DNA from 2 places in the Tepidimonas sp. HKU77 genome. Region 2 is predicted to be linked to the other one. Evidence: predicted binding sites of a transcription regulator. Region 2 holds the regulator's gene; the other holds the start of a gene.
The links. The regulator HrcA, encoded in region 2, represses chaperone genes, less so after heat shock. The targets are predictions, from matches to a motif close to TTAGCACTCNNNNNNNNNGAGTGCTAA.
Positions count from the first base shown of each region.

Region 1: the regulator HrcA is predicted to act here: its motif matches at 2,587-2,613, upstream of groES (co-chaperone GroES).

Region 1 covers NZ_CP187300.1:1,745,879-1,760,522, reverse strand. Annotated here, with positions in the region: gene ACPP3B_RS08475 (M61 family metallopeptidase) at 1-697, shown strand, start outside; gene ACPP3B_RS08470 (enoyl-CoA hydratase-related protein) at 651-1,469, opposite strand; gene ACPP3B_RS08465 (enoyl-CoA hydratase) at 1,587-2,378, shown strand; tRNA gene ACPP3B_RS08460 (tRNA-Met) at 2,425-2,501, shown strand; gene groES (co-chaperone GroES) at 2,681-2,971, shown strand; gene groL (chaperonin GroEL) at 3,029-4,663, shown strand; gene ACPP3B_RS08445 (hypothetical protein) at 4,767-5,003, opposite strand; gene ACPP3B_RS08440 (acyl-CoA dehydrogenase family protein) at 5,247-6,395, opposite strand; gene ACPP3B_RS08435 (acyl-CoA dehydrogenase family protein) at 6,408-7,604, opposite strand; tRNA gene ACPP3B_RS08430 (tRNA-Asn) at 7,772-7,847, shown strand; gene ACPP3B_RS08425 (ATP-binding protein) at 7,893-9,446, shown strand; gene ACPP3B_RS08420 (HDOD domain-containing protein) at 9,478-10,689, opposite strand; gene flgL (flagellar hook-associated protein FlgL) at 10,734-11,711, opposite strand; gene flgK (flagellar hook-associated protein FlgK) at 11,728-13,410, opposite strand; gene flgJ (flagellar assembly peptidoglycan hydrolase FlgJ) at 13,424-14,335, opposite strand; gene ACPP3B_RS08400 (flagellar basal body P-ring protein FlgI) at 14,337-14,644, opposite strand, start outside.
Region 2 covers NZ_CP187300.1:450,249-464,892, forward strand. Annotated here, with positions in the region: gene ACPP3B_RS02065 (N-acyl amino acid synthase FeeM domain-containing protein) at 1-509, opposite strand, end outside; tRNA gene ACPP3B_RS02070 (tRNA-Ser) at 673-760, shown strand; gene ACPP3B_RS02075 (ABC transporter permease) at 780-1,988, opposite strand; gene ACPP3B_RS02080 (ABC transporter ATP-binding protein) at 1,992-2,729, opposite strand; gene ACPP3B_RS02085 (efflux RND transporter periplasmic adaptor subunit) at 2,726-4,027, opposite strand; gene ACPP3B_RS02090 (TolC family protein) at 4,038-5,411, opposite strand; gene guaD (guanine deaminase) at 5,540-6,904, opposite strand; gene ACPP3B_RS02100 (metal ABC transporter permease) at 6,955-7,845, opposite strand; gene aztA (zinc ABC transporter ATP-binding protein AztA) at 7,829-8,608, opposite strand; tRNA gene ACPP3B_RS02110 (tRNA-Arg) at 8,694-8,770, opposite strand; tRNA gene ACPP3B_RS02115 (tRNA-Ile) at 8,997-9,073, opposite strand; gene rmuC (DNA recombination protein RmuC) at 9,166-10,647, shown strand; gene hrcA (heat-inducible transcriptional repressor HrcA) at 10,673-11,695, opposite strand; gene ACPP3B_RS02130 (NAD kinase) at 11,726-12,664, shown strand; gene recN (DNA repair protein RecN) at 12,687-14,333, shown strand; gene rapZ (RNase adapter RapZ) at 14,330-14,644, shown strand, end outside.

The DNA.
Region 1 (14,644 bases), 1.3 Mb from region 2:
GCAGGAAAACACACCCAACGCCACCGTCAGCTACTACACCAAGGGGGCCCTGGTGGCGCTGTGTCTGGACCTGACGCTGCGCGCCGAGGGCCGCGCCACGTTGGACGACGTGATGCGCGCGCTGTGGCAGCGTTGTGACGGCGGCCCCATGCGCGAAGCTGACCTGCGCACCGTGCTGCGCCAACTGGCCGCACGCCGCCTGGACGCCGAACTGGACGCCTGGGTCCACGGCACCGACGAGCTGCCGCTGCGGCCACTGCTGGAGCGTGGCGGCATACGCTGGCAGGAAGAACCCGCCCCACTCGCCCAGCAACTGGGCGTGCGTGTGGACGAGAGCCAGGGCGTGCGGCTGCGCAACGTGCTGCGTGGCAGTGCCGCCGAAGCGGCGGGCATGGCCGCCGGCGACGAGTGGCTGGCCGTCGAGCGCGCCCGGGAGGTCTGGCGCGTGCGCCGGCTCGACGACGTCGCGCTGCACGCCCGCGGATTGACCGCCGGTGAGCCGCTGACGGCCTGGGTGGTGCGCGATGGCCGCGTGCTGCGCTGCACGCTGAGTTGGCCACCACCGGCCGTGGCGGTGCAGCTGCTGCCCGGCGCCGATAGCCGCCACCCCCTCATGGGGCCGGGCACGCGACCGCCTGCCGCTGCGCGGCCTACTCGCCGCGGAACTGCGGCGCGCGCTTCTGCAAGAAAGCGGTGACACCCTCCACGTAATCGTGCGTGCGACCGAGCGCCGACTGAAGGTCGCGCTCGACCTCGAGCTGCTGCTCGAACGAGCGCTGCAGCGCGCCGCGCAGCAAATGGCGCGTGGCCACCAGCGCGCGCGTGGGCATGGCCGCCAGCCGCTCGGCCAGCGCCAGCGCCGCCGCCAGCGGGTCGTCGGCCACGTCCCAAATCAAACCCCAGTCTTTGGCTTGCTGGGCGGACAACTTGTCCCCCAGCAAGGCCAGACCCATGGCACGCGCCAAGCCCAGGCGCTCCACGGTCAGCCAACTGCCCCCCGCATCCGGAATCAGCCCGATTTTGCTGAACGCCTGTACGAAGCTGGCGTGCGGCGCGGCAATCGTGAGGTCGCAGGTCAGCGCCAGCGACACCCCCGCCCCTGCGGCCACGCCGTTGACCGCGGCCACCGTCGGCACGCGCAGGTTCATCAGCGCGCGCGCGCTGGGATTGAAACATTCGTCGATCACCGGCCCCGGGTTGGCGCGCTCCATCTGTTCGGGGCCAGGCGTGAAGTCCAGCTCCGATAAGTCCAGCCCGGCGCAAAAGCCACGCCCCGCGCCGGTGAGCACCAGCGCGCGCAGGCTGCGGTCGGCCTCGACCTCGGCCAGCGCCTGCTGAAACGCGCGGTGCATGGAACGGGTGAAGCTGTTGAGTGCCTGCGGGCGATTCAGCGTGAGCAGCGCGACCGCGCCGCGGCGCTCGAAGCGGATCTCGTCGGCCGGGGGCGTCTCGGCAAGCGTCGTGGTCATCCATCGTCTCCTCTGGTTAGGGGGCAAGCACGGCGGGCAGCTTGCGCTACAGTCGCTGCGTCACACCCCATCTCGATTTCGTTTTCCATTGTGCCACCCCGTCCCGAGGACTCCCACATGAGCGAGACCACCCCCACCTACGAAACCCTGCTGATCCACACCGAAGGCCCGGTCGGCGTCATCACGCTCAACCGGCCCAAGCAGCTCAACGCGCTCAACGACCAGCTCATGACCGAGTTGGGCCAGGCGCTCAAGGCGTTCGACGCCGACGACGCCATCGGCTGCATCGTGCTGACCGGCAGCGAAAAGGCCTTCGCCGCCGGCGCCGACATTGCCGCCATGGCGCGCTACACCTTCTCGGACGTCTACGGCAGCGAGTACATCACCCGCAACTGGGAGGCGCTGCGCCACGTGCGCAAGCCGGTCATCGCAGCCGTCGCCGGCTTCGCCCTGGGTGGCGGCTGTGAGGTCGCCATGATGTGCGACATCATCATCGCTGCCGACAACGCGCGCTTTGGCCAGCCCGAGGTCAAGATCGGCGTCATCCCGGGCGCCGGCGGCACGCAGCGGCTGCCGCGCGCGATCGGCAAGTCCAAGGCCATGGAGCTGGCGCTGACGGGCCGCATGATGGATGCCGCTGAAGCCGAGCGTGCCGGGCTGGTGAGCCGCGTCGTGCCGCTGGACAAGCTGATGGACGAGGCGATGGCGATGGCGCTGTCGATCGCGGCCATGCCCCGGCTGGCCGTGCTGGCGGCCAAGGAAGCCATCAACCGCGCCTTCGAGGGGTCGCTGGCCGACGGCTTGGCGTTCGAGCGCCGCATGTTCCACGCCATGTTCGCCACCGAAGACCAAAAAGAAGGCATGGCCGCCTTCCTGGAGAAGCGCACGCCGCAGTTCCGCCACCGCTGACGGCCACGGCAGCCGGTTGGTTTTTCGCTATAATGCGGCCCTCGTTGGCGCTTTAGCTCAGCCGGTTAGAGCGACGGAATCATAATCCGCAGGTCCGGGGTTCGAATCCCTGAAGCGCCACCAAGAATGCTCCCAAGCCCGCCCGAGTGCGGGCTTTTTTGTTGCCCCGCGCAGCCCCCCTTGAAAACACGTCGCCAAGGCCCTATCATTAGCACTCGTCAGCGGTGAGTGCTAACACACGGCATCCGCCGCTCGCTCTTCCTCTTCTACTTCCTCTCATCGTCCTTTCGACAGGAGATCGCATGAAACTTCGTCCTCTCGCCGATCGCGTGATCGTCAAGCGTCTAGAAAACGAGACCAAGACCGCCTCGGGCATCGTGATCCCGGACAACGCGGCCGAGAAGCCCGATCAAGGCGAAGTGCTGGCCGTCGGTCCCGGCAAGACCAACGACAAGGGCGAGACCAAGCCCCTGAGCGTCAAGGTCGGTGACCGCGTGCTGTTCGGCAAGTACAGCGGCCAAACCGTCAAGGTCGACGGCGAAGAGCTGCTGGTCATGAAGGAAGACGACCTGTTTGCCGTCATCGAGAAGTGATCCCGACCCCCGTGGTCTGACGTCCATCACTCACTCATTTGCAAAGGAATCTGAACTATGGCAGCCAAAGACGTGGTTTTCGGCGCTGATGCGCGCCATCGCATGGTCGAGGGTGTGAACATCCTGGCCAACGCCGTCAAAGTGACCCTGGGCCCCAAGGGCCGCAACGTGGTGCTCGAGCGCTCGTTCGGCGCCCCCACCGTGACCAAGGACGGTGTGTCGGTCGCCAAGGAAATCGAGCTCAAGGACAAGCTGCAGAACATGGGCGCCCAGATGGTCAAGGAAGTGGCGTCCAAGACCAGCGACAACGCTGGTGACGGCACCACCACCGCGACCGTGCTGGCCCAGGCCATCGTGCGTGAGGGCATGAAGTACGTCGCCGCTGGCATGAACCCGATGGACCTCAAGCGCGGCATCGACAAGGCCGTCGAGGCGCTGGTGGCCGAGCTCAAGAAGATCAGCAAGCCCACCACCACCAGCAAGGAAATCGCCCAGGTCGGCGCCATCTCGGCCAACAGCGACGAGTCGATCGGCCAGATCATCGCCGATGCGATGGACAAGGTCGGCAAGGAAGGCGTGATCACCGTCGAAGACGGCAAGAGCCTGCAAAACGAGCTGGATGTCGTCGAAGGCATGCAGTTCGACCGCGGCTATCTGTCGCCCTACTTCATCAACAACCCGGACAAGCAGGTCTGCGTGCTGGAGAACCCGTACGTCCTGCTGCACGACAAGAAGATCAGCAACATTCGCGACCTGCTGCCCGCGCTGGAGCAAGTGGCCAAGGCCGGCCGTCCGCTGCTGATCATTGCCGAGGACGTCGAAGGCGAGGCGCTGGCCACGCTGGTGGTCAACACCATCCGCGGCATCCTGAAGGTGTGCGCGGTCAAGGCCCCGGGCTTCGGCGATCGCCGCAAGGCCATGCTGGAGGACATCGCCATCCTGACCGGCGGCAAGGTCATCGCCGAAGAAGTTGGCCTCACGCTCGAGAAAGTCACGCTGGCTGACCTGGGTCAGGCCAAGCGCGTCGAAGTGGCCAAGGAAAACACCACCATCATCGACGGCGCGGGCAAGGCCGAGGACATCGAGGCGCGCGTCAAGCAGATCCGCGTGCAGATCGAAGAAGCCACCAGCGATTACGACCGCGAGAAGCTGCAAGAGCGCGTGGCCAAGCTGGCCGGCGGTGTGGCGGTGATCAAGGTGGGGGCGGCCACCGAGGTCGAAATGAAGGAGAAGAAGGCCCGTGTCGAAGACGCGCTGCACGCCACCCGTGCCGCAGTCGAAGAGGGCATCGTGCCCGGCGGTGGCGTGGCGCTGCTGCGCGCCCGTCAGGCCGTGGGTGAGCTCAAGGGCGCCAACCCCGATCAAGACGCGGGTATCAAACTGGTGATGAAGGCCGTCGAAGCGCCCCTGCGCGAGATCGTGGCCAACGCCGGTGGCGAGCCCTCGGTCGTGATCAACAAAGTGCTCGAAGGCAAGGGCAACTTCGGCTTCAACGCCGCCAACGACACCTATGGCGACATGATCGAGATGGGTATTCTGGACCCGACCAAGGTGACCCGCACCGCGCTGCAAAACGCGGCGTCGGTGGCTGGCCTGATGCTGACCACCGAGTGCATGGTTGCCGAAACGCCCAAGGCCGAAACCCCGGCGCCGGCTGGCGGCGGCATGGGCGGCATGGGTATGGACATGTGAGCAGCCGACCACGGCACATCACATCCTGACCACTCGCGGGGGCGATGCCCCCGGCGAGTCGGCAAAAAACCCGCTGGGGACGTTTCCGCCTCAGCGGGTTTTTTCATGGCCGGCTGGCGACACCGATCGCGCGGTCATCGATACCGCGGTCGTTCAACAGGGCCCGGACCTCGCGCTCATACGCCTGCAACCGGGACACGGCGCGGGCGCGTTGCTCGGGTGTGGCCTGCCGCTCGTGCCAATCGGCCAACCAGCGGCACCCTGCACGCCACAGTGCATCCTGGTAGGCGGCGAGTTCGGGATCGGGCGAGCGCCAGGTGCGCGCCCACAGCACGCGCACCAGCGGCGTTGCGCGGCATCCAGCCGGGCATGCCAGTGGCCAGTCCTTGCCATCGTTGCAGCAGTTCCACGATCGCGGGCAGTTGCTCCGCCCGATACCATGCATGCCAGCGACGCCGCCCCCCAAGGGCACAGGCCAACGCCAGCGCCCTCGCGAACGGGTTGACTTCGGGGTCGCGGCGATACGCATGGCAGGTGGATCGTCCCACGACAGCCGGGTTTCCGGCGCTTCGGACCGGTGCGCTCACCCCCGCGCCTCACGCTCGCGGCTGAGGGCCATGAAGCGCGCCAAGTGGTGATCTTCGTCGCCGTATTCGTGGTCGATCATGACCAGGCGTTTGGCGTAGTGCGCCAGCGGCAGCTCCCAGGTCATGCCCATGCCACCGTGGAGTTGGATGCTCTCCTCGGCCAACTGAATCCCGCTGCGCCCGATGGTGACCTTCGCGGCAGCGATGCGTCGGTCGCGTTCATGCGTATCGCCATCATCGAGCGCGGCTGCCGCGTTGATGACGGCCGAGCGCGCTTGCTGCACCGCCATCCACAGATCCACCGCCCGGTGCTGCAGGGCTTGAAAGCTGCCGATGGGGCGCCCGAATTGACGGCGCGTTTGCAAATACTCGCGCGTCATGGCAAAGGCCGCCTCCATGGCACCCAGCCCCTCGGCGCACAAAGCCAGGGTGCCACACGCCAGCCCGTGGGCCAGCACGGGCGCGGCGTGCGCGGGCCCCACCACCCGCGCATCGATGGGCAGCGGCACGGCCGACAGCACCAGATCAGCGGCGGCTCCACCATCGACGCGCCGATAGGCTCGCACCGTCACGCCGGGCGCGCTGCGGGGCACCCAAAACAGTGCCAGCCCCTCGGCGTCCCGCGCCCCACCACCGAGTCGCGCCGAGACCAGCCAACCGCTGGCCTGCCCGCCATGGGGCACCACGGCTTTGTGGCCATCGAGCACCCAGCCGCCGGCATCGCGCTGCGCCGTGGTGGCGATGGCGGTCGGCTCGACGGGCCCATCGGGCTCGTGGTGCGCCAGCGCCACCACCGCGCCCTGGGCGATATCCACCAGCAGCGGGTCTCTGAGCGCTGACGCATCGGCGTGGGCCAGCATCTGCCCCACCACCAGCGAACCCAGCAACGGCTCGACCACCAAGGCTCGCCCGACGCACTCAAAGACCGTCATGATGTCGAAGCCCCCGCCGCCCAGCCCGTCCACCTCAGGTGGCAACAGCGCCGCCACCGCGCCCAGCTCCACCAAGTCGCGCCACACCTGCGCGTCGTACCCCAGCGGCGATGCGGACGCGGCGTGCCGACGTGCCAAAGGATAGCGCTGCGCGAGGTAGCGTTGCAGCGAATCGGCCAGCATACGCTGGTCATCGGTCAGCGAAAAATCCATGTCGCACCCCCGTCAAAGCCCCAGCACCGCCTTGGCGATGATGTTTTTTTGAATCTCGTTGGAGCCGCCGAAGATCGACAGCTTGCGCAGGTTGAAATATTGCGTCGCGGCACTGGCCGCCCCGGGCGGCCCGACCGCCTGATCGGCCCCCTCCAGCGTCAGCGCCTCGTCGATCCAGGGCAGGGCATACACCCCGACGGCGCGGCGCATGAGGCTCTGGATCTCCTGCCGGATCTGCGTACCCAAAATCTTGAGCAACGAACTCTCCGGCCCCGGCGCCCCACCGCCAGCCACTGCGGCCAGCACCCGCAATTGGGTGGTCTGGAGGTTATCCAAGTCGATCTCGACCCGCGCCAGGCGCGCCGCGAACAGCGGGTCTTCGATCAGGGGCCTGCCCCCCTTGTGCACCGCCCGCGCGATGACCTTGAGCCGCTGCAGCGCGGCCAGCGACAACCCCACACCAGCGATGTTGGTGCGCTCGTAGGTCAGCAAGTATTTGGCGATCGTCCAGCCCTGGTTTTCGGCGCCGACCAGCCGATCCAGCGGCACGCGCACGTTGCTCAGAAATACCTCGTTGACCTCGTGCTCGCCGTCCAGCGTCAGGATGGGCCGCACCTCTACGCCCGGGCTGTCCAGATCCAGCAGCAAGAAGCTGATGCCCTCCTGCGGCTTGGCCTGGCGGTCGGTGCGCACCAGACAGAACATGCGGTTCGCGTAGTGCCCGAGCGTGGTCCACGTTTTTTGCCCGTTGACGATGTAATGGTCGCCCTCGCGCGCCGCGGTCGTCTGCAGCGATGCCAAATCCGACCCCGCCCCCGGCTCGGAATAGCCCTGGCACCACCAGTCACTGCCGTCCAGAATGCGCGGCAGCCAGTGGCGCTTCTGGGCCTCGGTCCCGTAGCGGATCAGCACCGGCCCCAGCATGTTGACGCCAAACGGCACGATGCGCGGCGCACCCGCGAGCGCGCATTCGTTTTCGAAGATGAAACGCTGCACCGGACCCCAGCCCGGCCCACCCCACTCGCGCGGCCAGTGGCTGGCCAACCAGCCCCGCGCGTGCAAAATCGCATGCCAGCGCGCCATGTCGTCGCGCGTCAAGCGCAGCCCCTGGCGCACCTTGGTGGCCAGCTCGGGCGGTAAGTTGGCACGCAAAAACGCGCGCACCTCATCGCGAAACGCGACCTCTTCGGGGGTGAATCGCAGATCCATACCTACTCCAGATACGCCGGCGTCCATCGGTGGGACCACTCGCGGCAGGCGATGCGCCATTGTGCGAGGCCACGCACGTCTGTGCCATGCCTGGCTGTCGTGCCGGTGACGTGCGCGGCACGCGTCAGAGCCACGCGAATTTCTCGATATAATCCCGGCTTTGCCGATCCCCGATAGCTCAGTCGGTAGAGCGCCGGACTGTTAATCCGTAGGTCCCTGGTTCGAGCCCAGGTCGGGGAGCCAGCCATGCCACCTGCCCCTGCCGCTCAGGCCAGCATAATTGGGGCCATGAAGCGCAAGAAGCTGCCCATCGGCATCCAGACCTTCGCCAAGATTCGCGGCGACGATTACTACTACGTCGACAAAACACCGCTGGCGCTGCGGCTGATCGAATCCGGCTCGCATTACTTCCTCTCCCGCCCGCGGCGCTTTGGCAAGTCGTTGTTTTTGGACACGCTGGCTGAACTCTTCGCGGGCAACGAGCCCCTCTTTCGGGGGCTGTACTGCCACGACAAGTGGGATTGGGGGAAGAAACATCCCGTCATTCGGATCAGCTTCGGTGGGGGGCGGCTCGCCAGCCGCGAAGGGTTGGAAGCCCACATCGCCGACGAGCTCGACGCCAACGCCCAACGCTTGGGGCTAGACATACTCGCAGCCGCTGACAACCACCTGCGCTTTCGCCACCTGATTCAACAGGCCGTCAAGCGCCACGGCCAGCGCGCCGTCGTCTTGGTCGATGAATACGACAAACCGATCCTGGACAACCTGACCGAGCCCGACGTCGCCCGCGCCATGCGCGAGGGCTTGCGCAACCTGTACTCCGTCATCAAGGATCAGGACGCCCACATCCAGTTCGCGTTCCTGACCGGGGTTTCCAAGTTCAGCAAGGTCTCGATCTTCTCGGGCCTGAACAACCTCAACGACATCACGGTCGATGCGGCCTACTCGGCCATCTGTGGCTACACGGAAGCGGACGTCGATACCGTCTTCGCCCCGGAGCTCGAGGGGCTCGATCGCGACGATATCCGCCGCTGGTACAACGGCTACAACTGGCTGGGTGAGTCGGTCTACAACCCTTTCGATTTGTTGCTGCTGTTTGACAAGCGCGACTTTCGTCCCTACTGGTTCGAGACGGGCACACCGACGTTTCTGATCCACGTGTTGACGCGGCGGGGTTACTTTTCCCCCGCACTGTCGCGCCAGCACACGAGCCTGGAGCTGCTCTCGGCTTTCGATGTCGATGTCATGGAGCCGACGGCCCTGTTGTTTCAGACGGGCTACCTGACGATTCATGGCGTGCAGGAATACCTGCCGGGCCAGCACCTGTACGAGCTGGGCTACCCCAACCGCGAGGTGATGACCAGCCTCAACAGCGCGTTGCTGCCCGGCTTGGGGCTCGACGCGCAGCGCGCGTTTACCCACCGCTTGAACCTGCTGGCCCTGTTGCGCGCGGCCGATGTATCGGCCCTCAAGGCCCATGTCGAGGCGCTCTTTGCCGCCATCCCGCACGACTGGTACCGCAACAACCCCATCGCGCAGTACGAGGGCTACTGGGCCAGCGTCTTCTACAGCCACATCGCAGCGCTCGGGCTGGATTTGATCGCCGAAGACGTCACGAGCCAGGGCCGCATCGATCTGACGGTGAAGCTCCCGGAGCGCATCTACCTGTTCGAGTTCAAAGTGGTCGAGCTCGAACCGGAAGGCAAGGCGCTCGCGCAACTGAAAGCCAAAGACTACGCCGCCAAATACCGCGCCGCGGGCGTGCCCATCCACTTGGTGGGCATCGAGTTCAGCCGGGACAGCCGCCGCGTGGTGGGGTTCGAGGCCGAGACCTTGGGTTGAGCGCCCCCTCGGCCTTTGGTGCTCCACCCACTCACCCCCACGATCGCGCCTGCGCCAGCGTACGCAGCAGCGCGGTGTTGACGGTTTCGAGCGCAAAGCCCACCTCTTGGCACAGCAGCGACAGTGCCTGGGACTGTGCCGGGTCGGCCAGGCGCTGCGCCAGCGACAGGTAGGGTGCGTAGGGGCCGGCGCCCTCGACCAAGGCGTCGCGCACGGCATCGGACAGCGGCACGCGCTCGGCCAGCTGCGCCATCGGCACGCGCAACCACTGGTCCAACGTGGCAAACAGCCCGGTGAGCAGCACGTCGTTGGCCAGGGTTTGTTGTGCGCCGGCGTCCATCAGTTGCCCCATGAGGCGCGCCCGCAGCGCCAGCGTGTGGCGGGCCGGCAGCAGCTCGGTGTCGGCGACGGCCAGCCCCAGCAAGCGCGTCAAGGCATCACGCAAGCGGCGCTCGCCCAACAGCCCGATGGCCTGGCGCACGGACGGCAACACACGGCCACGGCCGAACGCGTCGCTGTTGAGCAGTTGCAGCAAGCGATAGGTCAGCACCGCGTCGCTGTGGATGAGGACCAGCACGCGCTCGGTGGAGGCGTCGCGCAGCAGCGCCTGCTGCACGCGCAGCAGGGTGCCTTTGTCGATGCCGATGGAGCCCCGCGGGTGGCGCGCCAGCGCGTCGGCGATGGGCCAATCCACCACACCCCAAGCGTGCGCGGCATCCAGACAGTGCGCGGCCAGCGCGACTTGACCGATGCCCTCGTAGATCTGCCCCGGCAGCAGGCCGGCCTCGATAGTCGGGGCCGGAACCACAGCCAGCGCCTGCGACGCCTGCTCGGGCCACAGGTGTAGCACGTAGCGCAGGCTGTCGTCCTCGCCCAGCGGCGTGGGGCGTGGGGCGCGCGCCAGCGGCAGGCGCTGCACCAGCCGGTGGCCCAGGCGCCGCGCCTGGCTTTCCAGGTGCCGCCAGTCGGCAGGGGCGCGCTGGGCGGCATCCGGCAGCTCGATCCACAGGTGCTCGGGCGCCGACGCCACCAGCGCCTGTCGCACCGCGCGCGGCTCGGCCAACGCCACCAGCAGCCGCGGCGACCCCGCCGACCACCAGTCGTCGATCGCGTGCAGCAGGTGCGGGACGTTGACCTCGTCATCCAGCAGCCGCACGTGCAGGCGCACGCCGACCAGCTGGCGGCTGCGGCCCCAGATGGGTTGGTAGGTAAAAACGGCTCGGTCGAGCAGACTCAGGCGCATCACCCCGCCACTGTAGCCGAAGGCGCGCCAGCCCCGTCAGCCCATTAGGCCAGGTACTGGAACAGGGACAGTCGCTGCACCTGTGCGTAGGAGGACAGCCCAGCCTGGTAGCCCAGCTGCTGCGTCTGGAAGCGCGAGATGGCTTCCACCATGTCCAAGTCCGTCAGTTCGGACGCCTGTTCGATGTGGTAGTCCTCACGGCTGCGCATGGCGGCTTTCATGGAGTCCGCACGGTTGAGCCAGTCGCCCAGCTGCGCCCGGGCGGTCATCACGGCGTCGAGCCGTGTGGCCAAGTTGCTATTGGCCTGTCCCAGCTCGGTGCTCAGTTGGCCCGGGGTCAGCGTATTGTTGCGCAGCGCGTAGATGGCGCGGTCCAGCGTTTCCCAAATACTGTCGTTACCTTGGGTATAGGTGGTGCCGTCGTAGGAAAAGCCAAAGATGACCCGCCCATCCAGCCCGGTGGGCAGCGACGTCTCGGTGGGTGGCTCTTGCCCCGCTACGCCATAAGCCCGTACGGCCCGGTCGTCGGCGCCATAGAGTGGCAGCGGCGCGCCGGTGACTGCCTCGAACGGGCGCGTCTGGGGGTCCTCGACGCCCAACCCCATAAACAGGGGCCGCCCAAGCGTGTCTTTGGTATTGGCCAGCGCCAAGATACGCTCGCGGATGCCGTCGAGCTCCTCGGCGATCACCTGCCGGTCCGAGGCATTGAGCGCGCCGTTGCCGCCCTGCACGATAAGCTCTTTGGCACGGTGGTACAGGTCGGTGACCGTGGCCAAGGTGCTCTCCGCCAGCTCGAGGCTGCGGCGCGACGCCTCCAGTGCGCGCTGGTCGGCCTGCACACGCTGCATGCGCGCCTGCTCGCGCTCGGCCAGCGCCGCAGCCGCTGGGTCGTCGCTGATGGTGCGCACCCGCTTGCCCGACGAGAGCTTGTCCTGCTGCTCGGCCAGTTCCGCCTGGCGCCGTTGCAGGCGCGCGATGGTGTTGTCGTAGCTATAGGCGGTGGCAACACGAAACGTGCTCATGATGGGACCCCGGTTTTTAGCGGAAGGTGCTCAGCAGCGTGTCGAAGATAGACTGCACCGTCTGCAAGTATTTGGCGCTGGCCTGATAGGCCTGCTGGAATTGCAGCAGCCGAGCGGCCTCCTCGTCCAGGTTGACGCCGGCCTCGTTGGCGCGGCGCTGCTCGGCGTCGCGCGCCTGCGCCTGCGAAAATTCACTCGACGTCTTGGCCTGGTTGACCCGCGAGGCCACCCGAGAAAACGCCGCGACATAGCCGTCGGACAAGGGCGTAACACCGTCGAACAACAGTTTATCGCGCAGCTTCATGATGGCCCGGGCGTTGCTGCCGTCGAATTGGACATTGCCCACGGGCGGGTTGGACGCCGCGGCGAGTTTGACCGGATCGTCGATGGCAAGCGCAATGGTGCCCAGCGCCGTGGCTGCTGGCCGCAGCGCGTAGCGGTCGCCCACCGTACCGCCCGAAAGGGTCAGCGTCAAGCCTTCGAACACGCCGGGGCCGACCGGGACAGCACTCGCTGCACTGGGCACCCAACCCGTGCCGTCCCAGTAGTGGCCGTCGCTGGAGCGCTGGATGGTCACGGTGGTGGCGCTGACGAACGTCAACCAGTAGTCGTCGGGCCGTAACGCCCCCGCATCGTTGACGTTGGCCACGGTGGCGGTGACGGTCGCGCTGCCGCTGTTGGTGACCGCGCCCACGCCGCTGAACGGCCCCGATCCCAACAGCAGTGGCGTGCCCAAGTTGCCTTGCAGATCCCGCCCGTTTTGGTGCTGCTCGTTGAGTGCGACCGCCATCGCCAGTGCCACCCGGCCCAGCTCGGCCTGGGTGCGCGTGATGTCGTCGTTGATGAAGTCCACCAACCCTTTGAGCGAGCCACCCCCGATGAACGCCTGTGGGATGTCGGCCACGCTGTTGCCTTGCTTGAACTGCAACTGCACGCGCCGGTCGCCGTCGAGATCCGCACGCACCACCTGCAGCTGCGCGGCCTGGTTGCCCAGCACCAGGGGCTGGCTGCCCGCCACGAACACCGACACCGTGCCGTCGTCGGCTTCGAGCGTGGTGACCTGGATTTTTTCGCCCAGCTGGGCGATCAGGCGGTCGCGCTGGTCCAGCAGATCGTTGGGCTGGCCGGTGCCCGTGCCGCGCACCCGTGCGATCGAGGCGTTGATATCGGCGATCGCCTGCGCCAAGCGGTTGACGGTATTGGCCTCCTCGACCGCCTGCAGGCGCGCGCCCTGGCTGATGTCGTCGAGCCGCGCCGAGGTATCACGCAGCCGTGCGGTCAGCGCATCGAAACGGTCCAGCACCACCTGGCGGGCTGCGGTATCATTGGGCGCGCTGGCGACGTCGCCCCAGGCGTTGAGCGCATCGTTGAGCAGTTTGCCCAGCCCGCCTTCGCCCAGCGGAAAAAGGCTTTCGACCGACTGCAGGTAGCGGTAGCGTACCGCGTCTGCGGCCGCCATGCTGCTGGTGCTGGTGGCCTCGCGCGTCAAAAAGGCGTTGTAGCCCTCGCGCACCACGTTGTCGATCTGCACGCCCTTGCCAAAATAGGCCCCCCCGAGAAACTGCCCGGCCACCGCCTGCAGCTCGACGCGCTGGCGTGTGTAGCCCTCGGTGTTGGCATTGGCAATGTTGTGGCCAATGACCTGTAGCACCGCCTGGTTGGTGGTGAGCGCGCGGGTGGCGATGTTGAGGCTGCTCATGGCGTCTTACCCATCAGGCCAGGGCGCGCTGCAGGTGCAGCGTGGTGTTGATGACGCGGCTGAGCTTGGCCGCGTACTGCGGGTCGGTGGCGTAGCCGGCCTGCTGCAAATGCTGCGCAAACGCTTGCGCCGAATGCAGGTTGCGCATGACCGCCTGATAGCGCGGACTTTGGCTGATCAGGCGCGCGTAGTCACGGAACGCCTCGGCGTAGCTGTCGTAGGCGCGAAAGCGCTGCACCAACTTACGCGGCTGGCCGTCGATGTATTCGGTGGTGGTGACCTCCGCCACCTTGCCCTGCCAGCCGGGGCCAGCCTTGATGCCAAACAGGTTGTGCGCGTTGCGTCCGTCGGCCATGCGGATTTCGCTGCGCCCCCAACCTGTTTCGTGCGCCGCCTGCCCGATCATGAACGCCGCCGGGATGCCCGTTTCGCGCGCCACTTGCAGGGCCGCCTCGCGGTGGCGGGCAACGAACGCGGCCTGAGTCGGCGTGGGGCGCGGCACCGCCCCTGCGACCCCGTCAACGTCGGCCGCTGCGGAGGAGGAAACGGCAGGTGCCTGCGCCGCGGCGCCGCGCGGGCTGGAATCGCGCCCCGCACTCATCTGCTGACGCAGCTGGCGCTCGATCATCTCGCTCAAGCCCCCGGGCAGGCCCGTCATTTTCAGCGCCAACTGCTCGTCGAGCAGCTCGGTACCCATTTCCGTGCCCTCGTTGTCCACCAGACCGCTTTTCATCGTCGCTTCGCGCATGGACTTGAGCAGCTCGCGCATGAACAGCGCCTCGAACTGACGAGCGGTCTCTTTGAGCGCCGCCTGCGGATCGCGGCCCGCCGCGTGGCGCAGACCGTCGAGTGCCTGCGCATCGACCGCCAGCCCGCGCGCCGCGCTCGCGGGCACAGCCGTCGGGGACAAGGGTTGCAGCGCCATATCAGAGCACCTCCAACTCAGCCTGTAAGGCGCCGGCGGCCTTGAGCGCTTGCAGGATAGCCAGCAAGTCCTGCGGGTTGGCGCCCAGTTTGTTGAGCGCGCGCACCACGTCCGCCAGTTGCGCCGAGGCCTCTACTTCTAGCAACTTGCCGCCTTCTTGCTGGACTTGGATGTCGGCCTTCTCGGTCACCACCGTCTGCGCGCCCGGCGGGGCAAACGGCGGCGGCTGGCTGACCTGCGGCGTGGACGTGATGGTGATGGACAGATTGCCGTGCGCAATGGCGGCCGGCGACAGTTTGACCGCCTGAT
Region 2 (14,644 bases):
CGCACCCCCTGCCGCTCGCACCAAAAGTAAGCCGCCTTGAGCATCAGGGTTTTGACCATGCGGCTGTGCACCGCTTGCGCCACCGCGAGCCGGGTCACTTCGGCGCACGGTGCCGTCGCCATTTCAGCGGGTAAGTCGAACGACTGCTCCAGCGCCAGGGGCCGGTAGGTGTTGGTCTGCAGGCGCAGCGTCCCCAGTACCGACCCATCCACTTTCGAGCGCGCCAGCAGCACCGCCACACCCGGCTCGCGGTCCAACGGTTCCGGCTCGCGCAACCCCTCAGTCAAGGATGGGGGCAGGTGTCGGCCATACGCGGCATATCGGATCTCGGCGGCGAGGCGCAGCTCGGCCTCGCCCTGCGCCACGCGCACCGTAAACGGCAACCACTCCACGCGGCGCACGCCATCGCCGTGGGCGCGCATCTGTCGCTCCACCGGTTTCGGCACCGCATACCAGCCGTCCACGCCCGGCTGCTGAACCATCGTCGGCGTCTCGGTCAATGTCAACATCGTGCAGTCCTCCTGGGCACAACCCATCACGTCGGGATGACTTCACTCTAGACGCCATGTGCACCGACTGGAGTCCGAAACGCGCCGTTTCGTGTGTCGGGATTTTTCCGACACGCCGTCGGCCTGCCGCCGATGCGCCACCGGCTACAATGCTGCTGGCAGCGGAAGCGTGGCAGAGTGGTCGATTGCACCGGTCTTGAAAACCGGCAACCCGCAAGGGTTCGTGAGTTCGAATCTCACCGCTTCCGCCACGTCGATCCCTCCCGCCGTTCACTCATGCCGCAGCGCCTCGATGGGATCGAGCCGTGCGGCGCGGCGAGCGGGCACGTAGCCAAACACCACGCCGATGGCGGCCGAAAATGCGAAGGCGATCACGTTGATCGCGGGATCGAAGACGAACGGCACGCCCATCGCCTGGCTGAGGCCGAGGCTGGCCACCAGCGCTAGCGCCAGCCCGACCACCCCCCCCAGCGCGGCCAGCACCACGGCCTCGATCAAAAACTGCCCCATCACCTCGCGCTCCAGCGCCCCGATGGCCAGGCGCAGGCCGATTTCGCGCGTGCGCTCGGTCACGCTGACGAGCATGATGTTCATGATGCCGATGCCACCCACCAGCAGGCTGACCGCTGCGACGGCTCCTAGCAACAGCGTCATGACGCGCGTGGTACCGGACATGGTCTGTGCCAGTTGCTGCGTGTCCAGGATGTTGAAATTGTCCTCTTCACCCTCGGGGATGGCGCGGCGCTCGCGCAGGATGGCGCGGATACTGGTCTTGACGGACTCGGCATCGGCGCCGTCGAGCATGGACACGTGCAGCGTGAAGACGCGCGTGTGCCCCGCGACGCGCCTGTGTAGGGTGTTGATGGGCATGAGCACCATGTCGTCCTGGTCTTGCCCGAACGCGCCCTGCCCCTTGGGCGCGAGCACGCCCACCACCTCGCATGGAATCTGGCGCACACGGACGGTGTCGCCCACCGCAGGGTTGGGTCCATAGAGCTCACGGCGTACCGTCTCGCCGATGATGCACACTGCTGCACCGATGCGGTGTTCGTCGTCGGTGAAGGCGCGACCATCGGCCAGCGTCCAGTTGTTGACGAACAGCCAGTCGGCCGATCCCCCCACCAGACTGGTGCTCCAGTTGCGCCCATTGGCCACGACGGTGCCGCTGCTGCGCGCCTCGGCTGCCACCGCCATGACGCCAGGGGTTTGCGACGCGATGGCTTGCGCATCGGCCAGCTTGAACGATGGCGCTCCTGAACCAAAGCCACCCGGCCCCAGCCGCTGCCCTGGGCGCACCTGCAACAGGTTGACGCCAAGACTCGCGATTTGCTGCTGGATGGCCAACGTCGCGCCATTGCCCAGGGTCACCATCGTCACCACCGCCGCCACGCCGATGACCACCCCCAGCACGGTCAAGAAGGATCGCATCAGGTTGCGCCGGATCGAGCGCAACGCCAGCACCAGCGTGTTGAACCACATCGCTCAAGCCCCCTGCGTCACCGGCTCCGCACCGGGCAGCGGGGCCGTGCGCCGTTCCTCGCGCTCGACCACCCCGTCGCGAAAATGCACCACGCGCCGGGCGTAAGCTGCGATGTCGGGCTCGTGCGTGACCATGAGCACGGTGATGCCCCGCGCTTCGTTGAGCTGGCGAATGAGCGCCATGATCTCGTGGCTGCGCCGGGAATCGAGGTTGCCCGTGGGTTCATCGGCCAGCAGCACGCGCGGCTGCGTGACGATGGCGCGCGCGATGGCCACGCGCTGCTGCTGCCCACCCGAGAGCTCGGCGGGCGTGTGGTGTTCCCATCCCGCCAGTCCGACGTCGGCCAGCGCGGCCCGCGCGGCGGCGCGCCGCTCGCGTGCTGGCAGGCCGCGATAGACCAGCGGCAGCTCGACATTCTCTTGCGCAGTGGTGCGCGGCAGCAGGTGAAACCCCTGAAATACGAACCCAAAATAGCGCCGACGCACGAGCGCGCGTTCGTCGCGCGAGAGCGACTGCACCGGCACGCCCTGAAAACGATATTCGCCCGCGGTGGGTGTGTCCAGTAGGCCCAACACGTTCATGGCCGTGGATTTGCCCGAGCCACTCGGCCCCATGATGGCCAGAAATTCACCCGCCTGCACAACCAGATCCACCCCGCGTAGCGCCTGGAAGGCGGCCGCTCCTTGCCCGTAGGTCTTGGTGACGCCGCGCAACTCGATCAAGGCCACCGCTGTGCTCATGGCGTGCGCCCGCTGCTGCGCTGCTCGATGATTACGGGCAAGCCTTCGCTCAGGCCCTCGCCGCTGACCTCGGACAGACGGCCGTCGCTGATACCCACCGTGACGGAGACGGCCTGCGGCTTGCCATCGCGCAGGATCCAGATCTGGCGCGGCCCGCCGCGGTTGTCCAGCCGCACCGTTTTGCGGCCAATCGAGGGCGGCTTGGGCGTGAGCAGGGACGCCAGCCCACCGCCGCTGCCCGGCGGTGCGGGCTCGGTGGGCGTGAAGCGCAGCGCCGTGTTGGGCACCAGCAGCACGTCCTTGCGCTCCACCGCGCGGATGTTGGCAGTGGCGGTCATGCCCGGACGCAGCGAGAGGTCCTGGTTGTCCACATCCAACGTGGCGGTGTAGGTGACGACGTTATCCGTCTTGGTGGCGCCAAAGGCCACCCGCCCCACCGTGGCCGGATAGCGCCGCCGGGGGTAGGCGCTCACCGTAAACGTGGCCGGCAGCCCCTCGCGCACCACGCCGACGTCGGCCTCGTCCACCGCCACGTCCAGCTTGAGTCGGCGCAGATCCTGCGCGATGGTCAGCAGTGTGACCGCCTGCAGCGATGCGGCCACCGCGTTGCCGGGGTCAACGTTGCGCGCGAGCACCACGCCGTCGATCGGCGAACGGATGGACGCCTTGGCCAGGTTGGTCTCGTTGGTCGACAGTGCGGCGCGTGCCTGCTCCACCGCAGCGCGCGCGGTGGCCTGTGCGGCCTGTGCACGCTCCAGGGTCGCACGGGCGGCATCCAGCTCGGCGGCCGAAGGCATCTTGCCACCGGACAGTCGCGCCAACTCCTCGAGCCGGGCCAGCTGCGCTTGCGCTTCGCGTGCGCTGGCATCAGCCTGCACGACTTGTGCCTGCGCCGAGGCCAGCGCGGCGCGCGCGCTGTTGACCTGGTCTTGCAGCTTGGCCGTGTCCAGCACGACCAGCACCTGACCGCGCTGGACGCGGTCGTTGACGTCCACCAAGACCTCGCGCACCGTGCCCGAGAGCTCGCTGCCGATGTTGACCGAGCGCACGGGCTGCAGCGTGCCGTTGGCCGAGACGGTCAGCGTCAGGTCGCCGCGCTGGATAGGCTCGGTGATATAGACCGGCTGCGCACGCTGGCGGCTCTGCCCCTGCCACCACAGACCGCCCGCCACTGCCGCCGCCAGCAGCAGCATGGCGACCCACCAGCGGGGCCGGCGCCACCAGCGCACGGGGCGCTCCTCGGCCAACAGTGTCTCCACGGCGGCAGCAGGGGTCGGCTTGCGTCGAAACAGGGGCATGGTCATTCGCTCAATGAGGGGTCGCCGACAGCGCCGTGCCGTCGGCGGGCGGCGCCCAGCCGCCGCCCAGGGCTTTGATGAGTCGGACGTGATCGGTCGCCCACGCGGTGCGGGCCGCGGCCAGCTCGCCTTGTACGGCCAGCAAGGTGCGCTGCGCGTCGAGCAGGGTGCGGTAGTCGATCAGTCCGGCGCGGTAGCGTTGGCTGGCCAGTGCTTCGGCCTCGGCGGCGGCCGCCACCGCCGCCTGCAGGTGGCCCAGCCGCTCGCGATCGGCGGCGAGCGCAACCAGGGCGTTTTCGACATCGCGCAACGCGGCCAGCAACACGCCTTGCAGCGCGGCGCGGGCCTGCTCGATGGCGGCCTCTTGCGCGCGCACCTGCGCTTGCGCCGCCCCCCCATCGAACACCGACGCGGCCAGCGCCAACGCCAGGCTTCGCGTCAGCGCAGCAGCGTCGAACAACTCGGTCACGCGCGGCGCGGCCAGGCTCAAGGTGCCACCCACGTTCAGCGTCGGCCAGCGCGGCGCGGCCAGGCTCAAGGTGCCACCCACGTTCAGCGTCGGCCAGCGCGCCGCCTGCGCCTGGCGGCTGCGCGCAAACGCGGCCTGCAGGCGCGCCTCGGCGGCGGCCACGTCGGGGCGCTGGCGCAGCACGTCCACCGGCACGGGCAACGACCACGCAGCGGGCGGCTCGGGGGGCGCGGCGGGCGGCTCGGGCACGGCCACACCCGGCGCCTGGCCGGCCAGCACCGCCAGCGCATGGCGAGCCTGCCGGGCCGACGCCTGTAGCGCGGGAATGCTCGCGCGCACCTGCTCGACGGCCGCGCGTGCGGTCTGTACGTCCAGGTCGGAGGCCAGCCCCGCCTGGGCGCGCCACTGCGTCAGCTGCAGTGCCTCTTCCTGCGCGCGCAGGTTCTCTTGCGTGACGCGCAGGCGCTCGCGCAGCCCCCATATCTCCCAGTAGGTCGTGACCACCTCGGCCGCCAGTGTCACACGTACCTGCCCCAGCGCGGCCTCACTGGCCTGCATGTCGGCCTGTCCGGCCTGCAGTGCTGCCGCACGGCGGCCGAAGAGATCGATCTCCCAGCTCGCATCCAGCTTCGCACCCAGGTTGGTGCGCGCCACCGCATCGCCCGTCTGCGCGCGCTGCGCCGACGCCCCGGCGCCGAGTGACGGCCCCGTGGCCGCCTGCGCCACATCGCGCAGCGCGCGCGCCTGGGCAACGGCAGCCAACGCGGCGGCGACATCCGTATTGGCCCGCAGCGCGCGCTCCACCCAGTCGGTGAGCACCGGGTCGCCCCACGCCGTCCACCAGCGCGAATCGATCGCCGCCACCACTCCGGGCGCCCCTGGCGCGTCGGACGACCACTGGGCAGGAATGGTCACCTTCGAATCCAACGGCGGTGCCGCGGCCGGGGAGACGGCACACCCGGCCAACGCGTAGGCCGCACCGACGAGACTGGCGACGATGCGAATCGCATGAGGAGCGACGAAGGTTCGATGCATGGATCGCCCTAGGATACCGATCCGACGTGAAGCGCGCCTGATGCGTCGGTAAAGTGGTGTGTCTGCGCTGGGGTACCGGCGACGATCACCTGACGCACCACACGCTCATCGGCCAGCATGACCCAGGCGAACAACCATTCCGCCAACGACGCGGCCTGAGCCGTGCGCCGCGCCAGCAAGGGGATGGCCTGCGCATCGAGCACGACGAAGTCCGCCTCGCTGCCCGGCGCCAGCGATCCGATCACCCCGTCCAGCCCCAGGGCGCGCGCCGCACCGGCCGTGTGCTGCCACCACAAGTCGACGGCCGACAGGCTCAGACCCACTTTCGGCTGGCCATCGCCACGCACGGCGGCGCGCGCGACGGTATAGGCCGCGCGCATGGTGACGAAGGGGTCGAAGCTCATGCCCCCGCCCACATCGCTGGCCAGGCCGTGGCGCACGCTGCCCGCGCGCGCTGCCGCATAGTCGAAGAAGCCGCTGCCCAAGAACAGGTTGCTGGTGGGCGACACCGCAATCGCCGCGCCGGTCTGAGCCAGCAGCGCGCGGTCGGCGTCGTCCAGGTAGATGCCGTGCGCATAGACGGCGCGCGGGCGCAGCAGCCCGAAGCGCTCGTACACCGCCAGATAGCTGCGATCGTGCGGGTATAGCTCACGCACCCAGCGCACCTCGTCGACATTTTCGGCGACATGCGACTGCACCCACACATCGGGGTAGCGCGCCGCCAACTCGCCCGCGCCGCGCAGCTGCGCATCGCTGCAACTGGGCGCAAAGCGCGGCGTGATGGCATAACCCAGCCGCCCACGCCCGTGCCAACGCGCGATCAGCGCCTCGGTATCGGCCAGCGAGCGCTCGGTCTCGTCGCGCACGCCGTCGGGGCTGTGGCGGTCCTGCAGCACCTTGCCCGCGATACAGCGCAAGCCCCGCGCGCCCGCTTCGATCAGCAGCGCGTCCACCGACACCGGGTGCGAGGTGGCAAAGGCCAGCGCCGTGGTGACGCCGTGGCGCAGCAGCTCGTCGACGAAAAAGCGCGCGACCTCGGCCGCATGATCCGCGTCGGCGAACCGAGCCTCGTGCGGGAAGGTATAGCGCTCCAGCCACGGCAACAGGCCGTCGGCGGGCGAGCCGATGACGTCCGTTTGCGGGTAGTGGATGTGCAGGTCGATGAAGCCGGGCGCGATCAAGCAGCCGCGACAGTCGGTCACGGCAGCGTCCGGATACGCCGCGCGCAGGGCATCGGCCGGTCCGACCGCCACCACGCGCTGCACCCCGTCGGCGTCGGCTGCGGTGACCAGCCAACCGTCGGGCTCGAAGTGAACATGCGGCTCGTCCGTGTGCGGATCGAACCAAAGGATTGCACCATGCCATGCTTGCATGGCGCCTAGCTTAGCCGCTTCGCGCGGCATGGGCGTGACATCGCATCGATTCACCCCTTAAGATGGCGCTGCGGCACATGCTGCTGGCGCCACCAGCCGTATGGCCCCACTAGCATCGACACGCCGTACCATGCCCCCAGCAACAGCACGATGGTGGGACTGGTGGGCCAGTCGGTGCGGTACGACAGCCACAGCCCCAGCAGCGACAAGACGGCCGCCATCAGCACCGCTGCCACCAGTAGCGGCTGCAAGCGCCGAAACCAAAACCGCGCCGCCGCGGCAGGCAACACCATCATGGCCACCGCCATCAACGTGCCCAAGGCATGGAAGGCCGCGACCAGATTGATCACCACCAGCGCCAGAAACCCGTGGTGCGCCGCCGCCCCCCAACGGCTGACGCCGCGCAAAAACGCCGGATCGACACACTCCATGACCAGCGGCCGCCACAGCCCGGCCAACCCCACCAGCGTCAACGCCGCCACTGCCGCCAGCAGCCCCAGCACCGACGCCTCCAGCGCCAGCACCGAACCGAACAACACGTGCAGCAGGTCGATTTGCGTGCCGCGTACCGACAGGATCAACACCCCCAGCGCCAGCGAGGTGAGATAAAACGTGGCCAGCGCAGCGTCTTCGCGTATCACCGTGTGGCGCGCCACCACGCCGGCGGCAGCCGCGACCACCAGCCCGCCCACGATGCCGCCAGCGGTCATCGCGGGCAGCGACAGCCCGGCCAACCAATAACCGATGGCCGCACCGGGCAAGATGGCGTGCGACATCGCATCGCCCATCAGGCTCATGCGGCGCAGCATCAAAAAAACCCCCACGGGCGCCGCGCCCAGCGCCAGCAGCACGCACCCCAGCGCGGCGCGCTGCATGAAGCCGAACTCCAACCCCGTGGCCGCGCCCAGCCAACCCATCAGCCCCTCAATGCCGGTGAGCATGCGAGGACTCCTCGGCAGCGTTGGGCTCGGACACGTCGCACAGCTCCGCCTGCTCGTCGAACGCCTCCTGCAAGCGGCGCGCGCGCAGCAGGTTGGCTTCGGTCAGCACGGCCTGGGTGGGCCCGTGCGCCACCAGCTCGCGCGCCAGCAGCGTCGTGGTCGGAAAAACCGCACGCACCAGCGCCACATCGTGCAGCACCGCGATCACGGTACGCCCGGCCTCGTGCCAGCGCTGCAGCACACACACCAAATCTTCCAGCGTGCGCGCGTCCACCCCAGTAAAGGGCTCGTCGAGCAATACCACGGGCGCATCTTGCAGCATCAGGCGCGCAAACAGCGTGCGCTGAAACTGCCCACCGGAGAGTGTGTCGAGCGTGCGCCGCTCGAAGCCTTGCAGACCCACGGCCTCGATCGCCTGCTGCACCCGCTGGCGCTGCACCAGCGTGGGGCGCCGCCAGACGCCCAGCTCATGCCACAGGCCCATCAATACCAGCTCGGCAACGGTCACAGGGAACGACCGGTCCACCTCACTGATCTGCGGCAAATACGCGACCTGATGGGGCGAAACCCCGGTCACACGCCCGCGCATCGGGCGCAGCCGCCCCGCCACGCATTTGAGCAAGGTGGACTTGCCCGCACCGTTCGGGCCCACCACGGCGGCCAAGTCGCCGCGTCGCCAGCGCAGGCTGACGTGGTGCACCGCCGGGTGACGCTCATACCCAGCGGTCAGGTCACGCAGTTCGATGTCGGCCGGATAGGGCATGGACGTCCTGGGCACCCGCAGTGGGACACCCCAACCGGGCGCACCACGGAAAAAAGGCCAGTCCATTGGACTGGCCTTGCATGTTTGGCGCGGCTGGCAGGATTCGAACCCACGACCCCTTGGTTCGTAGCCAAGTACTCTATCCAACTGAGCTACAGCCGCTTACTGAAGCCTGCAGTATACACCAGTTTTGGGACGTTCCTGACATTGTCGACGCCGCTACTGACCGACTGGCCATGCGGTGTCTGGCTGAATGACACTCTGAGCCGACAACCGGTCCGGTGCGGACACTGAAAGTGCTTCCTACACCGTGTCTACACATCCCAAAGCAACCCACGTGCGCCGCGGGTACAACTTTGGGGAAAGCCGCGTCACCCATTGATTTTCCTGGTAGGCCGTGCAGGGCTCGAACCTGCGACCAAGGGATTATGAGTCCCCTGCTCTGACCAACTGAGCTAACGGCCCCAGCGGAGGCCTGCATTGTACGGGGCGGCGACGGCCAGTGGGCACGCTTTACGCGCTATGCTTGCGGATCGACCCTTGGGGAGGATGCCGACATGACCAACGAATCCTTGCTGCTGGCCGCCGTCGGGCTGGGCCTGCTGGGTGTGGCTTTGCTGCTCGTGCTGCTGCTGCGTCGGCCGCGCTTCGAGACACCGGCCGACTTGGCGGCCCGCCTGGGGCTGCTGGAGCAGCAAATGCAGGCGCTGCTGCAGACGGGCGCCCGGCTCGACGCCGGGGTGGAGCGGCTGCACACCCGGCTCGATGAGTTCACGGCGGCCACGGCCGAGCGGCTGGAGGCATCGCGCCAGACGCTCGACGCCAAACTCGACCGCACCGTGGAAGAAGCGCGCCAAGGTCGACAGGAACTGGGGCAGGCCACACAGACCACGCTGGAAGCGCTCAAGCGCGACGTCTCCGCCCAGTTGGGCGCGATGTCGCAGGCCCTGAAGGACCAGCTCGAAGCAACGGGCGGCCTGATGCACCGACAGTTTGCCGCGCTGCAGGATTCGGTGGCACAGCAGTTGCAGGCGATGGTGCAGGGGGCACAGCACAACTCGGAGCAGCTGCGTGCCGCGCTCAACGAGCGGCTGGCGGCCATCCAAGCCGACAACACCACCAAGCTGGAGGAGATGCGCCGCACCGTCGACGAAAAACTACACGCCACGCTGGAGCAGCGCCTGGGCGATTCCTTCCGCTTGGTGAGCGAACGGCTGGAGCAGGTGCACGCCGGCCTGGGCGAGATGAAGCAACTGGCCGGTAGCGTGGGCGACCTCAAGCGCGTCATGACCAACGTACGCGCACGCGGCACGTGGGGCGAGGTGCAACTGGGCGCGCTCATCGACAGCCTCTTGACCGTCGAACAATACGAGCGCAACGTGCGCACCGTCGAGGGCAGCAACGAGCTGGTCGAGTTCGCAATCAAGATGCCGGGGCGCCACGACCAGGAGACGGTGTGGCTGCCGATCGACTCCAAGTACCCGGTGGAGGACTATCAGCGGCTGCTGGACGCGCACGACAGCGGTGACAAAGACACGATCGCCCGGGCGACGCAGGCGTTTGCCAGTGCGCTCAAGGCCGAGGCGCGCAAAATCCGCGAAAAATACCTCAACCCCCCCAAGACCACTGACTTCGCGATCCTGTTCCTGCCCACCGAGGGGCTGTTCGCCGAGGCTTGCCGCATCCCCGGCATGGTCGAGACGCTACAAAACGAATGCCGCGTCGTGCTGGCAGGGCCCACGACGTTGGCCGCCATGCTCAACAGCCTGCGGCTGGGCTTTCGCACGCTGGCGATCGAGAAGCGCTCGTCCGAGGTGTGGGCCATCCTGGCCAGCGTCAAGACCGAGTTTGGCAAATTCGGCCAGATCATCGACGCCACGCGCAAATCGATCGACCAGGCGGCGCGCAAGTTCGACGACATCGGCGTGCGCACACGCGCCATCGAGCGCCGCCTGCGGGGCGTGGAGGCGCTGCCAGCCGACGCACCCTCCGGACTGGACGCGACCGACTGGCTGGCAGTGGACGACGATACCGCCTGAGCAGACTGCTAATGGCTTCGCGCGATCACTCCCCCCGACCCTGACTGAGCGCTTGCCCGACCAGCTTGGCGGTAATGTCGACGATTTGGATCATGCGGTCGTAGGGCATGCGCTGCGGGCCGATGACGCCCAAGGTACCCACGACTTGGCCGTCGACTTCATACGGCGCGCTGACCACCGAGAGCTCTTCGTATGGCACCACCTGGCTGTCGCCACCGATGAAAATGCTCACCCCGTCGGCCTGGGCCGAGATGTCCAGCAGCCGCATGACCTGGGTTTTTTGCTCGAACAAATCGAACAGCTTACGCAGATTGCTCATGTCGCGCGCAAAGTCGTCGACCTCCAGCAGGTTGCGCTCGCCCGCGATCACCACCTCGTCCGTCTGGGCCGCCTCGCTGCCGGCCTCCACCGCCTTGACCATCAGCCCCGCAATCTCGCCGCGCAGGGTATCCACCTCGTCGCGCAGGCGCGCACGCACCTCGTCGAGCGCCAGCCCGGCGTAGTGCGCATTCAGGTAGTTGGCCGCCGACTGCAGCTGATCTTGGGTAAATTCCGTCTGGGGGTGCAGGATGCGGTTTTGCACCTCCCCGTCGGGCGAGACCAGAATAACGAGCACGCGGCGCTCCGACAGACGCAGAAATTCGATGTGCCGAAACACGGCCGACCGCCGCGGCACCCGCACCACGCCCACGAAGTGCGACAGCTGCGACAGTAGCTGCGCCGCCTGGCTGAGCACTTGGCGCGGCTGGTCGGCCGCCAACGCCGGCGCGGGCAGGGCGTCGATGGTGGGCAGCTCGGCGCGCCGCACGGTCAGCATCGTGTCCACGAAATAGCGGTAGCCGCGCGGTGTCGGCACGCGCCCGGCCGAGGTGTGGGGACTGGCCACCAGCCCCAAGTCCTCCAGGTCGCTCATCACGTTGCGGATCGTTGCGGGCGACAGATCGAGCCCGGCCGCCTTGGACAGCGTGCGCGAGCCCACCGGCTGGCCGTCCGCTATGTAGCGCTCGACCAACGCCTTGAGCAGCAATTTGGAACGCTCGTCTAACATCATGGCACCGTCGCTTTCTCGTGTTGTAATTTGAGCATGAAACCGCCCACCGTGCAGCCCGCATCGCCCGTCGCGTCCGTGGACGGCAGTGCTGCGTTGCGCTTTGAGCGCGTGGCCCTGGTGGGCAAATACCACGCCAGTGGCAGCCGCGAGGCCCTGGAGCAGGTCGTGCACTTTTTGCACGACCAAGGGTGCGAGGTGACGCTGGAGCGAGAGACGGCGCACCACATCGGCCCGCTGGGGGATGGCACGCGCGACGTTGCGGGCATCGGCGCGCATTGTGACCTGGCACTGGTCGTCGGGGGTGATGGCACCATGCTGGGCATCGGCCGCCAGTTGGGGCCTTATGGTGTACCCCTCATCGGAATCAACCAGGGGCGGCTTGGGTTCATCACCGACATTCCGTTCGATCGGTTCGCCGACATCCTGCATCCCATGCTGCGCGGGGCTTACGAGGAAGAGCGCCGCACCCTCATGCACGCCGGCGTCTGGCGCGATGGGCATGGCGTGTTCGAGACCATCGCCATGAACGACGTGGTGGTCAACCGCGGGGGTGCCCCCAGCATGGTCGAGCTGCGCGTCGAGGTCGATGGCCACTTTGTGGCCAACCAGCGCGCCGATGGGCTCATCATCGCCTCGCCCACGGGTTCCACCGCCTACGCCCTGTCGGCCGGTGGCCCCCTGTTGCACCCCGCGATCGCCGGCTGGGTGATGGTGCCGATCGCGCCGCACACGCTGTCCAACCGCCCCATCGTGCTGCCCAGCGACGGCGAGATCGTGATCGAAGTGGTCGCCGGACGCGAACCCAGCGCGCACTTCGACATGCAAACGTTTACCAGCCTGCTGCCGGGCGACCGCATTGTGGTACGGCGCTCGGTGCACACGCTGCGGCTGCTGCACCCGGTGGGCTGGAGCTACTTCGATACCCTGCGGCGCAAGCTGCACTGGAACGAAGGGGTTGCCACATGACCCCCGTCAAGGAGACCGAGGCATGAGCTGGCTGCGGCTGGCGGTACGCGACTTCGTCATCGTGCGCTCGTTGGATCTGGAATTGGGCCCCGGATTCACGGCCCTGACCGGGGAAACCGGAGCGGGCAAGTCGATCCTGATCGATGCGCTCCAACTGCTGTTGGGCGGACGCGCGGAAGCGCACGTGGTGCGTGAGGGCGCGGCGCGCGCCGAGGTGGCAGGTGAGTTCGACGTGCCGCGCGCTGCCCTCGATTGGCTGCGCGAACAGGGGTTCGAGGTGGCCGCGGGCGAACCCGTGTTGCTGCGCCGCACCGTCGATGCGCAAGGCCGCAGCCGCGCCTGGATCCACGGCAGCCCGGCCACCGCCGCCCAGCTGCGGGCGCTGGGGGAATACCTGGTGGACATCCACGGCCAGCACGCGTGGCAGAGCCTGACGCGGGCGGACCGCGTGCGCGACTTGCTAGACCGCTACGCCCGGCTGGACACCTCGGCCCTGCAAGCGGCGTGGTTGGACTGGCGCAGCGCCGAGGCGGCGCTGGAGGCCGCCATCGCGGGCCAAGCCACGCGCGACGCCGAACGCGAGCGGCTGCAGTGGCAAATCGACGAGGTGGCGCGGCTCGCGCCCGGGGCGGACGAGTGGGACGAACTCAACCGCCAGCACGCCCGGCTGGCGCACGCGCAAACGCTGATCGACGCCGCGCAGAGCGCGCTGGCCGCGCTGGACGGCGACGAGATCAACGCCAGCGGGCTGATGGGTCGCGCCATCCACGCGCTGCGCGAGCAGGCGCACATCGAACCCCGCTATGCCGAGCTGGCCGACGTGCTGCAGCAAGCACTCGACCAGGTGAGCGACGCCTGCCGCGACTTGCAGCACCACGCCGCGCACACCGAACTGGACCCGGCCGCGCTGGCGGCCCTGGACGAGCGCCTGTCGCGCTGGCTGGCGCTGGCACGCCGCTACCGCTGCCCACCGCAAGAGCTGCACCAGCGCTGGCAGGACTGGCAGGCCCGCCTGCGCGAGCTGCAACGCGCAGCCGATCTGGATGCGCTGCGCGCCAGCGCTGAGCGGGCGCGTGCCGCTTTCCTGGCGCAGGCGCAGGCCGTCTCCCAAGCGCGGCAGCCCGCTGCCGCGAGGCTAGGCGCAGCCATCACCGAGGCGATGCAAGGCTTGGGCATGGCCGGTGGCCGCTTCGAGGTGCGGCTGGAGCCGCTGCCCGAGCCGCAGGCCAGCGGGCTGGAGCGCGTGGAGTTTTTGGTCGCAGGGCACGCGGGCACCACGCCGCGCCCGGTGGGCAAAGTGGCCTCGGGCGGTGAGTTGTCGCGCATCGCACTCGCGATCGCGGTCGTCACCAGCCAGTTGGGTGAGGCTCCCACACTGATCTTCGACGAGATCGACAGCGGTATTGGCGGTGCCGTGGCGCACACGGTGGGCCAGTTGATGGCGCGGTTAGGCGGCGACCGCCAGGTATTGGCTGTCACCCACCTCCCCCAGGTGGCCGCGTGCGCCCATCACCACCTGCACGTGAGCAAGACACGCGAGGGCGGCGCCACGGTCAGCCTGGTCACGCCGCTGGAGGGTGACGCGCGCGTCCAGGAGCTGGCGCGCATGTTGGGCGGCAGCGGCTCGGAGACCTCACTGGCCCACGCACGGGAGCTGCTGCAGCCATGAACCCACCGACCCAGCCCACGCCCAACGCCGACGCCGCCCCGCAGACGACGCCTGCCGCGGGTGGGCCGCTGCAGCTCGTGCTCATCACCGGCATGTCGGGGTCGGGCAAATCCGTGGCCCTGCATGCGTTGGAGGACTCGGGCTTTTACTGCGTGGACAACCTGCCGCCGGAGCTGCTGGAGGCGTTCATCGACGTCGAGCGCAGCCACCACGCCGAGCGGGTGGCCGTGGCGATCGACGTGCGCAGCGCCGCGTCGCTGCCGGGCTTGCCGCAGCGGCTGGCCGCGCTGCGCGAGCGCGACATGGCGCTC